Regions from separate parts of the Actinoallomurus sp. NPDC052308 genome, predicted to be linked through region 1. Evidence: riboswitches for the same ligand, from Rfam matches in the RefSeq annotation. Region 1 holds a riboswitch; the other holds the start of a gene.
The links. A riboswitch is a leader RNA that binds a small molecule or an ion and turns the genes downstream of it on or off. The one in region 1 is predicted to bind cobalamin.
Positions count from the first base shown of each region.

Region 2: linked by a shared signal. The riboswitch ahead of bluB (5,6-dimethylbenzimidazole synthase) and the one ahead of AB0L00_RS37155 (putative cobaltochelatase) in region 1 are both predicted to bind cobalamin.

Region 1 covers NZ_JBFAUM010000026.1:72,685-79,325, reverse strand. The annotation lists gene AB0L00_RS37185 (alpha/beta hydrolase-fold protein) at 1-595, opposite strand, end outside; gene AB0L00_RS37180 (DUF397 domain-containing protein) at 730-840, opposite strand; gene AB0L00_RS37175 (helix-turn-helix transcriptional regulator) at 868-1,758, opposite strand; gene AB0L00_RS37170 (hypothetical protein) at 2,079-2,348, shown strand; gene AB0L00_RS37165 (DUF6504 family protein) at 2,681-2,956, shown strand; gene AB0L00_RS37160 (LLM class F420-dependent oxidoreductase) at 3,011-4,039, opposite strand; cobalamin riboswitch at 4,252-4,374, shown strand; gene AB0L00_RS37155 (putative cobaltochelatase) at 4,435-6,549, shown strand; gene AB0L00_RS37150 (hypothetical protein) at 6,546-6,641, shown strand, end outside.
Region 2 covers NZ_JBFAUM010000029.1:13,300-19,940, reverse strand. The annotation lists gene AB0L00_RS38375 (aldehyde dehydrogenase) at 1-35, shown strand, start outside; gene AB0L00_RS38370 (gamma-glutamyl-gamma-aminobutyrate hydrolase family protein) at 32-757, shown strand; gene AB0L00_RS38365 (MarR family transcriptional regulator) at 828-1,400, shown strand; gene bluB (5,6-dimethylbenzimidazole synthase) at 1,441-2,061, opposite strand; cobalamin riboswitch at 2,094-2,290, opposite strand; gene AB0L00_RS38355 (LacI family DNA-binding transcriptional regulator) at 2,347-3,360, opposite strand; gene AB0L00_RS38350 (sugar-binding domain-containing protein) at 3,552-5,651, opposite strand; gene AB0L00_RS38345 (carbohydrate ABC transporter permease) at 5,720-6,634, opposite strand.

The sequences.
Region 1 (6,641 bases):
CGTCGAAGGAGTCGCGCAGCAGGCGGGCGAGCGTGGGGAAGCCCGGGCGGTAGCAGACCTCGAAGAGCGCGTCGCCGGCGTGGGTGGCGAGCGCGCCGAACAGGTCGGGCCGCAGCATCGGTGTGATCATCGCGCCGTAGCCGCCGCTGGACTTGCCGCTGATCCCGCGGTGGTCGCGGTCGGGCAGCGTCCGGTAGTGCGCGTCCACCCACGGCACGATCTCGTCGCACAGGTAGGAGTGGTATCGCCCGGTGGCGGGGGAGTCGAGGTACTGGCTGCCGCCCAGCGCCGTCCAGGCGTCGACGTACACGACGATGACGGGCGGGGCCTCGCCGCGGGCGAAGATCTGGTCGGCCAGCTCGGGGAAGGGCTGCCGCCAGGGCGTGTGGTTGCGCCACATCGGCAGGTACCCGGTGTAGCCCTGGATCACGTAGACGGCGGGGTAGCGGCGGTCGGGCTCGTCGTCGTACCCCGGCGGGACGTACACCCACAGCGGCCGCCGATGCGGGTCGCCGAGGGGGTTGCCGCTCAGCAGTTCGCTGGTGAACTCGTGTTCGTCGATGCGTCCGGCGAGGTCGGCCGACCAGGGCAGCATGCGGTCTCCTTTGCGCGACACGGATGGTGCGACCCTAACCCCGTCTCCCCGACGTCCGCCGACCGCCGTCGGCCCTCGGCGGGCCGTGGGCCGCGGGAGCGGGACTCCCGCGGCCGTCTTCGGGTCGTGCCGGCTCAGTCGTCGGAGGCGTCGCCGAGCACGGCGACCTCGACGCAGTCGGCGTTGTTGGAACTACGGCTGCTCTTCCGCCAGCCGACGTCTATGAGATCGGGGTGGCCACTCATCCCCTGGTCTCCTTCCTGGTGCGTGAATCACCCCCGTGGGTACGGGGACGCATTCTTGAACTCGTCCGCCGTTGCCGTGATGAACTCGGCTGACTCGTCGGGTGGCAACGCGGCGGCCCGCAGATGGTCGAACCAGGTCGTGTGACGGCGGACGTCTTTCTCCTTTTCGAGGAAGATGTTCCCGGCGGGGCAGTCGATGTAGACGACGTCCAGGTCGGTGGGGTCCGGGAAGCCGATGATCGTGAAGGCGCCGTCGACGCCGGGGTGGGCGCCACGGGCGAAGGGCAGCACCTGGATGGTGACGCCCGGCAGTTCGCCGGCCTCGAGCAGCCGCATCAGCTGGGACCGCATCACGGGCACCCCGCCGATCGGCCGGCGCAGCACCGCCTCGTCGAGCACGGCCCACAGCTCCAGCGAGCCGGAATCGCGCAGCATGGCCTGGCGGCGGGTGCGCAGGGCGATGCGCCGGTCGACGTTCTCCGGCGTCTCCCCGGGCCGGCCCGCCTTGATCAACGCGCGGGCGTACTCCTCGGTCTGCAGCAGACCGGGCACCAGATGGGTCTGGAACGTTCGAATCGACGCGGCCGAGGCCTCCAGTCCGATGTAGGTGTCCAGGCCCGCCGACGCGGACAGGACCGCCTCGTACTCGGTCCACCAGCCGCGCTGCTGGGCGTCCTTGGCCAGGCCGAGGAGCTGGTCGCGCTGCGAGCCCTCGGGCAGGCCGTACAGGTCCAGCATGTCGCGTACGTCGCGGATGCGGGCCACGGACTTGCCGGTCTCGATGCGGCTGACGCGCGACATGGAGCACTCCAGGTGCTTCGCGACGTCTTCGATCATGAGGCCGGCGGCCTCCCGGAGTCTGCGCAGTTCCATGCCCAGCCGGCGGCGGCGGACGGTGGGGCTACGGCCATCGGTCATGGGGCACCTCCATGGCGAGCGTCCTGCGCGTATTGCGAGGAGAATGGGGACCGGTGGTGGGCGGCGGTGGCTGGGGCCGAAACCCTCGCCTGGGCCGCGCCAGGGCCGTTGAACTGTGCACGGGTGATGCCGAATCCGTCTGATCTATTGGTCCGAAAATACTTGCACGTAAAACGGGGGCAGGACATCCTGACAGGGAAAGTCACTCACCGTTGCCATCTGGGCACCTTTTGCCACCGGATAGGCACCTTACCTGGTTAACGTCCTAGGGCGTACCCCTTCCTGTCGTATCGTCCAAAGCGCGAGAGGGGTGGCATCCCATGGCCGCCACTTCCGGACCCGGGACCGGGCCGCGGCGCCGCCACCTGGAGGCGCTCGCCCGTGAAGTCGAGGCGCGCGGCCTGCAAGGGCTCCTGACCGAGGATCTGATGCTGCGCGTCGTGGACCCGGCCAGCGGGCGCGGACTGCTGGTGGTCGCCATGCCGATGTCCCGGATCCGATGGTCCTTCCTGTGGGCCGGCGGCGGCCAGGCCGACGCCGACGACCCCGCCCGCGCCGCCGAGCTGATCGCACGGACCCTCGGCCGCTGACGCCGCCGCGCTGACGCCGGGCGCTGATGCCAGGCGCTGACGCCGCCCTGGCTTCGCGGTCGAAGGGGGCGCCGTTTCCCGGGTTGGCGTGTCGTCGAGGAGGCTCAGCGCTTCCCGGCCGGGCTCGCGGCCGGGACGCCGCCTGCCGCGACGCCACCCACCTGCTGCGACGCGGCACCGAGGCCTTGACTATCATGTCGAACATATGTTCGAATCTATCGCCTGCCTTCCCCCAGGTTCACTCCTTGTCACCGATCCGAGAGGTGGGCGGCCCGCGTGGGCGGAGCGAGCGATGGACCCGAGAGGTGTACGGACGCGCCGGGTCGCGGGCGATGAGCCGGGTGTACGGCGACCCCGTCGAGGTCTGGCTCACCGACGGCAGGCCCTCCCGCTTCGTCTGGCGCGGTCGGCTCTACACGGTCCTGCGGGTGCTGGACCGCTGGGTCACCACCCGCGACTGGTGGCACGAACGCCATCCCGAGGCCCCGGAAGGCGGCGAGCGCGAGTTCTGGCGCGTCGAGGCGACCCCGGACCGGACGGTCGGGGTGTACGAACTGCGCCACGACCAGGCGACCGGCACGTGGATGCTGTCCCGCGCCTGGAGCTGACGGACCCGCGCGCCCGGCTCGACCCGGCGGGTCGCCGGGCGGGTGGGCGGTCGGTCAGGGCTGTACGAGGTCGCGGATCGCCTTGAGGGTCGGCTCGTCCTTGACGCCGGCGATGAGGAGCGTGGTCACGGGGGACTCCTGCCAGAGCCGGAGCCGCTCCCTGATGCGCCCGATCGGGCCGAGGAGGGAGATCGAGTCGGCCAGCTCGTCCGGCACCGCCGTGACCGCCTCGTCGCGCCGGCCCGCCAGGAACAGCTCCTGCACCCGCGCGGCCTCCTCGGCGTACCCGAGGCGTCCGATCAGGTCCAGGTGGAAGTTGCGGTCCCTGGCCCCCATGCCGCCGATGTAGAAGGCCAGCGGGATCTTGGCGAACTCCAGCGCGGCCGCCAGGTCGTCGGTGACGATCGTCGTCACGGTGGCGGCGATGTCGAAGCCTTCGCGGCGGCCGGCCAGTGAGGCGCCGAAGACCGTCTCGATCTGCGTGGGGTCGACGAAGAGGGGCAGCCAGCCGTCGGCGATCTCGGCGGCGAGGGCGATGTTCTTCGGGCCTTCCGCGCCGAGGTAGACCGGGATGTCCGGGCGCACCGGGTGGACGATCGACTTGAGCGGCTTGCCGAGGCCGGTCACCCGGCCCGGCGCGTACGCGGAGGCCGGCAGCGGCAGCGGGTAGTGCGGGCCGGCGGAGGTGACCGGCTCCGCGCGCCGCCACACCTCCCGCAGGATCCGGACGTACTCGCGGGTGCGCTCCAGCGGGCGGGCGAACGGCACGCCGTACCAGCCCTCCACCACCTGCGGGCCCGACGCGCCGATGCCGAGGGTGAGCCGGCCGCCGGACAGCGCGTCGAGGGTCAGGGCGTGCATGGCGGTGGCGGCGGGCGTGCGGGCGGACATCTGGGCCACCGCGGTGCCCAGCTTGATGCGCGAGGTCCGCGCGGCGTACCAGGTGAGCGTGGTGAAGGCGTCCGAGCCGTACGCCTCGGCGGTGTAGACGTACTCGTAGCCGAGCCGCTCGGCGGCGAGCACCGTCTCGGTCGCGTCCTCTGGATTCCGTTGCCAGTAGCCGACGTTGATGCCGAGCCTCATCCGCACGCCTCCCAGCCCGAAAATAGAACAGGTTCTATTCAAGCAGATCGCCGCTCTCCCGGCAGCGTCCGGCCGTCCCGCGATAACGTGCACCCGCCGTGCGCCCGGCCGCGGCGGCCCTGTCATCCCGTGCGCCGGATCACGGACGACGGCCGTACCTGCGGTGTCGCGCGTCAGGCCGGATATGTCATGCTGTCCTCCGGCGGTACGCGGAGGAACCCGGTGCGAATCCGGGGCTGTCGCGCAACTGTGACCGGGAAGTCCTTCCTCGGGTGTTGGCCACGGCGTGAGCCGGAAGGCCGAGGACGGGCGGTGATCCGGGAGCCAGGAGACTCCGGCCGCCGATTGCCAGGCCACCTACGGGCGCGTTAACCCGAGGAAAGGACGACCACCGGGTGAACACCTATCCGTTCTCCGCCGTCACCGGGATGGCGGACCTCAAGCTCGCCCTCCTGATCAACGCGGTCTCCCCGGCCGTCGGCGGAGTGCTGGTCCGGGGCGAGAAGGGCACCGCGAAGTCCACCATCGTGCGGGCGCTCGCCGCGCTGCTGCCGGAGGTCGCGGTGGTGACGGACTGCCGGTTCTCCTGTGACCCCGACGCGCCCGACCCGCGGTGCCCCGACGGGCCGCACGGCGACGGGGCGGGCGGGCAGGTGCGGCCCGCCCGGCTCGTGGAGCTGCCGATCGGCGCCGCCGAGGACCGCCTGACCGGCTCGCTCGACCTCGAACGCGCCCTCACCGAGGGCGTCCAGGCCTACCAGCCCGGCCTGCTGGCCGCCGCGCACCGCGGCGTGCTGTACGTCGACGAGGTCAACCTGCTGCACGACCACCTCGTCGACCTGCTCCTCGACGCGGCCGCGATGGGCCACTCCTACGTCGAGCGTGAGGGCGTCTCCGTCCGGCACGCCTCGCGGTTCCTGCTCGTCGGCACGATGAACCCCGAAGAGGGCGAGCTGCGGCCGCAGCTGCTCGACCGGTTCGGGCTGACGGTGGAGGTGGCCGCCACCCGCGACCCGGAGGAGCGGGCCGAGGTCGTGCGTCGCCGCCTGGCGTACGAGGCCGACCCGGCGGGGTTCGCGGCCGACTGGGCGCGCGCCGAGACCGAGCTGGCCTGGCGGATCGAACAGGCCCGCGCCCGGCTGCCCGACGTCGTCCTGCCCGACGGCGCGCTGCGGCAGATCACGGCGGTGTGCGCGGCGTTCGAGGTGGACGGGCTGCGGGCCGACATCGTGATGGCGCGCGCCGCGATGGCCCTCGCCGCCTGGCACGACCGTACGGTCGTCACCGCGGACGACGTGCGCGTCGCCGCCCGTCTCGCCCTCCCGCACCGGCGCCGCCGCGACCCCTTCGACGCGCCCGGCCTCGACGAGGACAAACTCGACGAGGTCCTGGAGAACACCGGCGGCTACGACTCCGCGGAGCCGCAGGATCCCGGGTTCGGCGAGGACACGGCGCCCGACCTCGTCCCCGAGCAGAGCACCGGGCCGGACCCGAAGTCGGCCCCGGAGACGGACGCGAAGCCGGACTCGGGAACGGACCCCGAAGACCCCGACCCCGACGACCCCGGACCGGACGGACCCGGCGGCGGACCGGACGGACCCGGCGACCCGGCCGGGCCGGGAGACGGGGCGCCGGTCGACATCGAGCAGGCCCTGTCCGGCGAGGAGTCCGGCGAGGGCTCCGGGAAGCGCGCCCGGGGGGACTCCCCGGAGCCGGCGCCCGCCGACGCGGTGTACCGGACGCGGGTCTTCACCGTCCCCGGCCTCGGCGAAGGCGCGCCCGGCCGCCGCTCGCGGGCCCGGACGCCGTACGGCCGGACGACCGGCGCGCGGCCGGGCACGCGTTCGGTCCACCTGACCGCGACCCTCCTCGCGGCGGCCCCGCACCAGCGCGCCCGCGGCCGCTCCGGTCCCGGGCTCGTCGTCCGCTCCGACGACCTGCGCGAGCGGGTCCGGGAGGGCCGGGAGGGCAACCTGGTGCTGTTCGTCGTGGACGCCAGCGGCTCGATGGCCGCCCGGCAGCGGATGCGCGCCGTCAAGGGCGCCGTGCTCAGCCTCCTCCTCGACGCCTACCAGCGTCGCGACAAGGTCGGTCTGATCACCTTCCGCGGCACGTCCGCCGAGCTGGCGCTGCCGCCGACCTCCTCCGTCGAGGCCGGGGCGCGCCGCCTCGAGACGCTGCCCACCGGCGGCCGTACTCCGCTGGCCGCCGGCCTGCTTCGCGCGGCCGACCTGCTGCGCGCCGAACGCCTGCGCGACCCCGCGCGCCGCCCCCTGCTCGTCCTGGTGACCGACGGGCGGGCCACGCACGGCTCGCCGGCCGACGCGCTGCGCGCCGCCGACCTGCTGCGCGGTGTCACCTCCGTCGTGGTCGACTGCGAGCGCGGCCCGGTGCGCCTCGGGCTCGCGGGCGGGATCGCCGCCCGGCTCGGCGCCGAGGCCGTGCGCCTGGAGGAGCTGGCCGCCGACGCCCTCACCGGCGTCGTCCACGACCACCGGGCCGCGGCGTGACCCGCCTCCCCGCCGTCGCCGTGACCGGCTTCGCCACCGTCGCCGTGACCGGTCTCCCCGGCGTCGCCGTGACCCGCCGCGCCACCGTCGCC
Region 2 (6,641 bases), on a different contig from region 1:
ACACCGAACTCAAGACGACCTGGATCCAGCTGTGACCCGTCCGCTGATCGCCATCCCCGCCCGTTTCTCCGCCACGACCTCCGCCCTGCGCTTCGCCGCCGAGGTCAACGCCCGCAAACTGATCGAGGCGGTGTGGCGGGCCGGGGGAGAACCCGCGTCCGTCCACCCGCACGCCCCCGGTGGTGTCGCCGACCCGGCCGAGGTCGCCGACCGCCTGACGCGCTTCGACGCCGTCCTGCTCCCCGGCGGCGGCGACCTGGCCCCCCACCGCTACGGCGACCGGGAGACGCACGTCAGCGTCTACGACGTGGACGACGAGCAGGACGGCTTCGACCTGGAGGTCGCCCGCCAGGCCCTGGAGGCCGGGCTGCCCCTGCTGGCGATCTGCCGCGGGCTGCAGGTCGTCAACACCGCGCTCGGCGGCACCCTCGAGCAGGACATGGGCGGGCCCGAGCGCGAGCACCGCTCCGTCATCCATCCCGTCGCGCTGGAGCCGGCGTCGCTCGTCGCGCGGGCGACGGGCGCGGAGAAGGTCGAGGCGTCGTGCTTCCACCACCAGCGCGTCGACCGCCTCGGCCGGGGCCTGGTCGTCACCGCGCGGGCCGGGGACGGGACCGTCGAGGCCGTCGAACGGCCCGGCTCCCGTTCCTGGTTCACGGCCGTGCAGTGGCACCCGGAGGACACCGCCGCGGAGGACTCCGTACAGCAGGCGCTGTTCGACGCCTTCGTCCGCGCGGCCCGCGGCCGACGATCGTAGAATCCGGTTTCGAACAACCGAGGCGGCGCCGACCCCGATCGGTCGCGGGCCGCAGTCGAAGGAGCGCGACGTGCCCGGCCACCGATCCATCACCGAAGCGGAGAAGCTGGCCGAGGCCAGGCTCGGTGACGTCCGTATCCACCGCGAGCAGATGGCGGCGGTGGCCAACATCTACCGGGCCGCGGCCGCCGTCCGGCAGCACCTGGAGAACTCCGTCCTCCGCGAGTCCGGCCTGACCTGGACGGCGTTCGTCGTGCTGTGGGTGGTCTGGATCTGGGGGGAGCCGGAGACCCGGCACGTGGCGGAGGAGGCGGGCATCTCCAAGGGGACGCTGACCGGCGTGGCACGGACCCTGGAGTCGCGCGGCCTGCTCCGGCGCGCCGATCACCCGACCGACGGACGCCTCGTCCTGCTCATGCTCACGCCACAGGGCGAGGAGCTGATGGAGCGCGTGTTCCCCCGGTTCAACGAGGAGGAGGCGTTCGTCACCTCGCGGCTGAGCGCCGCCGAGTGCCGGGCCCTCGCCGAGGGGCTGCGCCGGGTCGTACTCCAGGTGGAGGAGGAGGGGGAGGAGCGTCGCCTCTCACTGCTGGACGGCGCCCCGCCCCCTCCCCGCCGCAGCGGCCGCCGCTCGCACGGTTGAGCGGCGAGGTCCCGGTCCTCTCCGGTGTCGCGCGAAGTGCTCACCATCGGTCGTGGTGGATCACGGTCTCCAGGGGGCGTCGGCGGCGCCAGCCGTGCCGTTCGAGGTCCGGCACGGTCTCCAGATGAGTGACCGGTCCCAGGCACAGCCAGGCGACCGGCCGGATCCCGGCCGGGATGCCGAGCAGCCGACGCACGTACGGCTCCCGGTAGAAGGACACCCAGCCGACGCCGAGGTCCTCGGCGGTGGCGGCCAGCCACAGGTTCTGGATGGCCAGGCAGACCGAGTACAGCCCCGCGTCGGCGATGGCGTGCCGGCCCAGCACCGCCGGACCGCCTCGTTCGGGACAGTAGGTGACCACGATCGACAGGCTGCTCTCCAGTACACCGTCGATCTTTATCCGCGCGAACCGGTCGGCGTCGGCCCCGCTGAGGGTGGCCGCGAACTCGGCGCGTTCGTGCTGGACGTGGTCGTGGAAGGCGCGCCGGACGGCCGGATCCCTGACGAGGACGAAGTCCCAGGGCTGGGACAGGCCGACGCTGGGCGCCGCGTGCGCGGCGGTCAGGACCCGGTGGAGGACCTCATCTGGTATCGGCGTGCCCGTGAACTGGGCGCGCACGTCGCGGCGGCGGTGGATCAGGTCGTAGATGCCGGCGTTCATGGGCAGGCTCCCGCTGCGTCGGGCCACCTCGGCGGTGGCCGGTGGAGCGAGGCCGGTCTTCGGACTCCCGGATCGATGCCTGACCATCCGCCTTCCCGGCCTGGCGGCCAGTGGCTGCGCGTACGCGCGTGGACGGCGGCTCCCCGGTCACCGCGGCGGGCCCGTGCCGGAATCTCACCGGCTTCCCGATTCTCCCCTGAGCAGGGGCACCTCGCGTCGGTTCATGCCGGTCGCGAGCGTATCCGACCGCCCCGGACTCCGGCCGCGAACGCGGCGGCGCCCGGTTCAGGTCACGGTGCTCTCGCGGGTGACCAGTCGGTGCGGCGCCCACAGCTCCGCGGGCTTCTCCTCCGACCGGTCGCCGAGCCGTGCGATCAGCCGGTCCACGGCGAGCCGGGCGATCAGGTCCTTGTCCGGTGAGACGGTGGTGAGCGAGGGCGTGCTGTAGCGGCCTTCCTCGATGTCGTCGAAGCCGACGACGGCCACGTCCTCCGGGACGCGCAACCCGCGGGCGAGGAGAGTCCGTATGGCGCCGATGGCCAGCAGGTCGTTGTAGCAGAAGACGGCGTCGGGAGGTCCGTCGGCGCGATCGAGCAGGGTCGCCATGGCCCGCGCCCCCTCGGATCGGTGGAACCGGCGCGTACTGATGACCAGCGATTCGTCCAGAGCACGGCCTCGGGCCGCATGAGCCTCGCGATAGCCGCGCGTGCGCAGTTGGGCCGTCTCGCCGGTCTCATAGGGCTGGTCGCCCATCGCGGCGATCCGGGTGCGGCCGATATCGATCAGGTGCTCGGTGGCCGTACGCGCGGCGGCGACGTTGTCGATGGCGACATGGTCGTACGGGCTCTCCACGATCCGTTCGCCGAGCAGCACCAGCGGACTCGTGGTGTCACGCATGGCGAGATCCGCCTGGGACAGCGCGAGCGGGCTGAGGATGACACCGTCGAACAGCGCGGCGCTCGCCCCCATGATGAGTTCGCGTTCGCGGTCCGGCTCGCCATCGGTCTGATCGATCACCACCGTGTACCCATGCCGGCGTGCCTCGGTGACGACCGCTCTGGCCAGTTCCGCGAAATAGGGCACGTCCAGTTCGGGAACGACCAGCGCCAGCATCCCGGTACGGCCCCGCTTGAGATTGCGCGCGAGGAGATTCGGCCGGTATCCCAGTTCGGCCACCGCCGCCTCGACCCGTAGCCGCGTCTCATCCGAGACCGGCGCATATCCGTTGACGACGTTGGATACCGTACGAATCGAGACTCCCGCGCGGGCGGCTACGTCTCGAAGGCGAGCTTTGGTCATGGCACTCTCTTCGAGAATTGTGCACCTGAGAACATCGGATACCAGCGTATTGCAACGATGCATAGACCGCTGTCCATCGACCCGGATTCTGCGGTTCGTGGCCACATGTGGGCCGTCCGCCGGGGCCCGACGGCCGGCGGACGGCCCTGATCTCCGTTAAGGCGGAACCCGGCCGGACAACGGTTCTCGGATCAGGTGGCGACCCGGGCCGAGGAGTCCAGATAAGCGTCGATACCGACATCGACGTAGGAGCGCCCGATGACCTCGCCCGCTGACACGATCAGGAGGTGCAGTCGAGCCGCCGGTACGTCGTCGGGCAATCGGTCGATGACCCGGAAAGGCGCGCTGAGCAGGAAAGGCTGCACTTTGACCGGATCGGCGACGGAAATCGCGTCGGTGGCGCGCGACACGGCCGCGGCGTCGCAGTCGCCGAGCACCGAGCCCCAAACGGGTACGACCACCGCCTCGATCGCCGAAATCCCGTGGTGGGAGATCCGGACGTTGACATCGACCGTCCGGTCGCCGCCGACCACGAGGTCCCGCCCCGGAGCGCGCGGGTCGACGTCGACCAGGAGTACGGTGTCGGCGTTGACGAGGTCCGGGGCGTTCCCGCCGCCGTCCTTCCGGCTTCGGTCGAAGGCGTAGACGCCCGCCATCTCGTGCTCGACGTCGTACAGTTCGGTCCACACGTAGCCGGACAGGTCGTCGTGCCGGCGCAGTTCCAGGGTCTGCCAGCGCAGGTTCCAGCCGCGATCGACGCTGGTCCACCCACCGCCGAACTCACTGTTGAGATTGGGCCGCCCGGAGGACGGGCCGCCATCGGCCATCAGCAGTTTCTCCACGATCATCTCCGGACCGAGGCCGACCGGGAAGCCGGGCTTGCGGTCCGTCAGCAGCGCGTGGACCTTGGCCGCCCAACCGGCCGGCGTCTCGTCGTAGATGTGCCAGTCCACGATGTCGGTGGCCACATGCGACCAGCCGGAGTTGTCCACCACGGGGCGGGAGGCGTCCAGGTTCTTCAGCGACTCGTACGCGCGGCGGACCGCCACCTGCTTCTCCGGGTCGCCGGGAACGTCCCAGTCCAGGCCCCATTCCTCGTTGTACAGGCCCCAGATGATGACGCTGGGGTGGTTCCCATCACGGTGGACCATCGGCTCGATCTGGGCCTCGAACCTGGCGACGGACGCGGGGGTGAAGACACCGGTGCTCGCCGGCTCGGCCCACACCAGCATGCCGAGGCGGTCGGCGTGATACAGGAAGCGCGGGTCCTCCAGCTTCAGGTGCTTGCGGACCAGGTTGAACCCGGCCTCTCGGGCGAGCGCGAGGTCGGTGACGAACGCCTGGTCGTCCGGGGCCGTCAGACCGGTACGAGGCCAGTAGCCCTGGTCGAGGACGCCTCGCACGTACAGGCGCTCGCCGTTGAGCAGGATGTGCTCGCCGTCGACCGTCACCCGCCGAAGGCCGGTCTGCGACTCGACGCGATCGGTGCCGTCCGCCGATTCGAGTGTCACGGTGACCGTGTAGAGATGGGGATCGGCCGGCCTCCACAGGCGCGGATTCTGGATCGGCAGGTGCACCCGCGCCGTCGGCGACCCGTCGTCGAGTTCGGTCGTCACCGGCCGTCCCCCGTCGACGGACACGGTGAGCCGAGCGCCGCTCAGCGACGGGCCTGCGGCCGTGACGCCCGCCACGATCCCATCGAGGGTGTCCGACGGGGTGAGCGCGAGCGCCGAGACGTACGTCGCCGGGCGCGCCTCCAGCCACACCGACTGCCAGATTCCGCTGCTCGGCGTGAAGGCGCAGCTGTCGTAGTCGTCACGCGGGATACTGCGCTGTTTTCCGTGGACGATCTCTCGCTTGTCCACCGGCGCCCACACCCGCACCAGAACGGTGGCGGACAGACCGTCCAGGGTGTCGGTGACATCGAACTCGAAAGGCGTGTAGCCGCCCTCGTGCTCGCCGACCAGCGTGCCGTTCACCCAGACGACGGCCGAGTGGTGGACGGCGCCGAAATGCAGGACGACCCGCCGGCCGCTCCACTCCTCCGGGACCGTGATCGTCCTCCGGTACCACCCGTACTCCAGCCAGTGGACGCCGAGGCCCGACGCCTCGGTCTCCCAGGCGAACGGCACGGTGATCCGCGCGGACCACGCGCGGTCCTCATGCGACAACTCCTCGGGAGTGGCCGTCCCCGCCGGGTCGGTGGTGAAGTGCCACGATCCGTTCAGACTCAGCCATGTATGGGAGCGGTCGAAATGCGGACGGGGATATTCTGGGCGGACCAACGACATTTCTTCTCCAAGATCTACGTCGTGTGGAGGCGTTCAATCGGATATTCGCCGCCGGGGCGTGGCGGGACTCAGCCGGTCATGCTCCCCTGCAGCGCGCCACCGCGGAAATACCTCTCCAGCAGCAGGAACAGCACGATGAGCGGCAGGATCGTGACCAGTCCGCCGGTGATGAGCACCGGAACCATGTTGGCCTTCGTTCCTGTTTCGGCCCCCTGGGACAGGGCCGACAGGCCGACGGTCAGCGGATATAGGCTGTTCCGGCTGAATATGACCAGTGGCAGGAAGTAGTTGTTCCAAACGGTCACGACCGTCAGCAACAGGACGGTCACCAGACCGGGAACCGTCAGCGGAAGGGCGATGCGCACGAAGACGCGTATTTCACCGGCGCCGTCGAGGCGAGCGGCCTCGAGCAGGTCGCGCGGCACCGACGCGTCGATGTAGGTCCGCATCAAATAGATGCCCACCGGTGAGACCATGCTGGGCAGGATCATGCCCCAGATCGAATTCACCAGGCCGACCTTGGCGTACACCAGGAACAATGGCAGGGAGATCGCGCTGACCGGCACCAGAAGGGTCGACATCACCAAGTAGAAGATACTGTTGGCGCCGCGGAACCGGAAACGCGAGAAACCGTAGCCGGCCATCGCCGACATAATCGTCGAGCCGAGACCGGCGACTCCGGCGTAAAGCAGGGTGTTACCCAGCCATCGCAGGTAGACCCCGGCTCCGCTGACGTTCCTGCCCAGGTCGGCCAGGTTCTGGAACAGCCGGAACGGCCGGGCGAACCAGAATCCCGGCGTCACGTACACGTTCGCCTGCGTCTTGGTGGAGTTGATCAACAACCAGACCAGTGGCGCCAGGATGAACAGCGCGAACGCCGCGCTGACGAGCGTCAGAAGTGTGGTGGTCCCTCGCGGCAGGCCGTACAGGCGGGGTGCGATTCCGTCGGGGCGCCGACGCGCTTTGCGCTTGGAGGTGGCCACTTCAGTC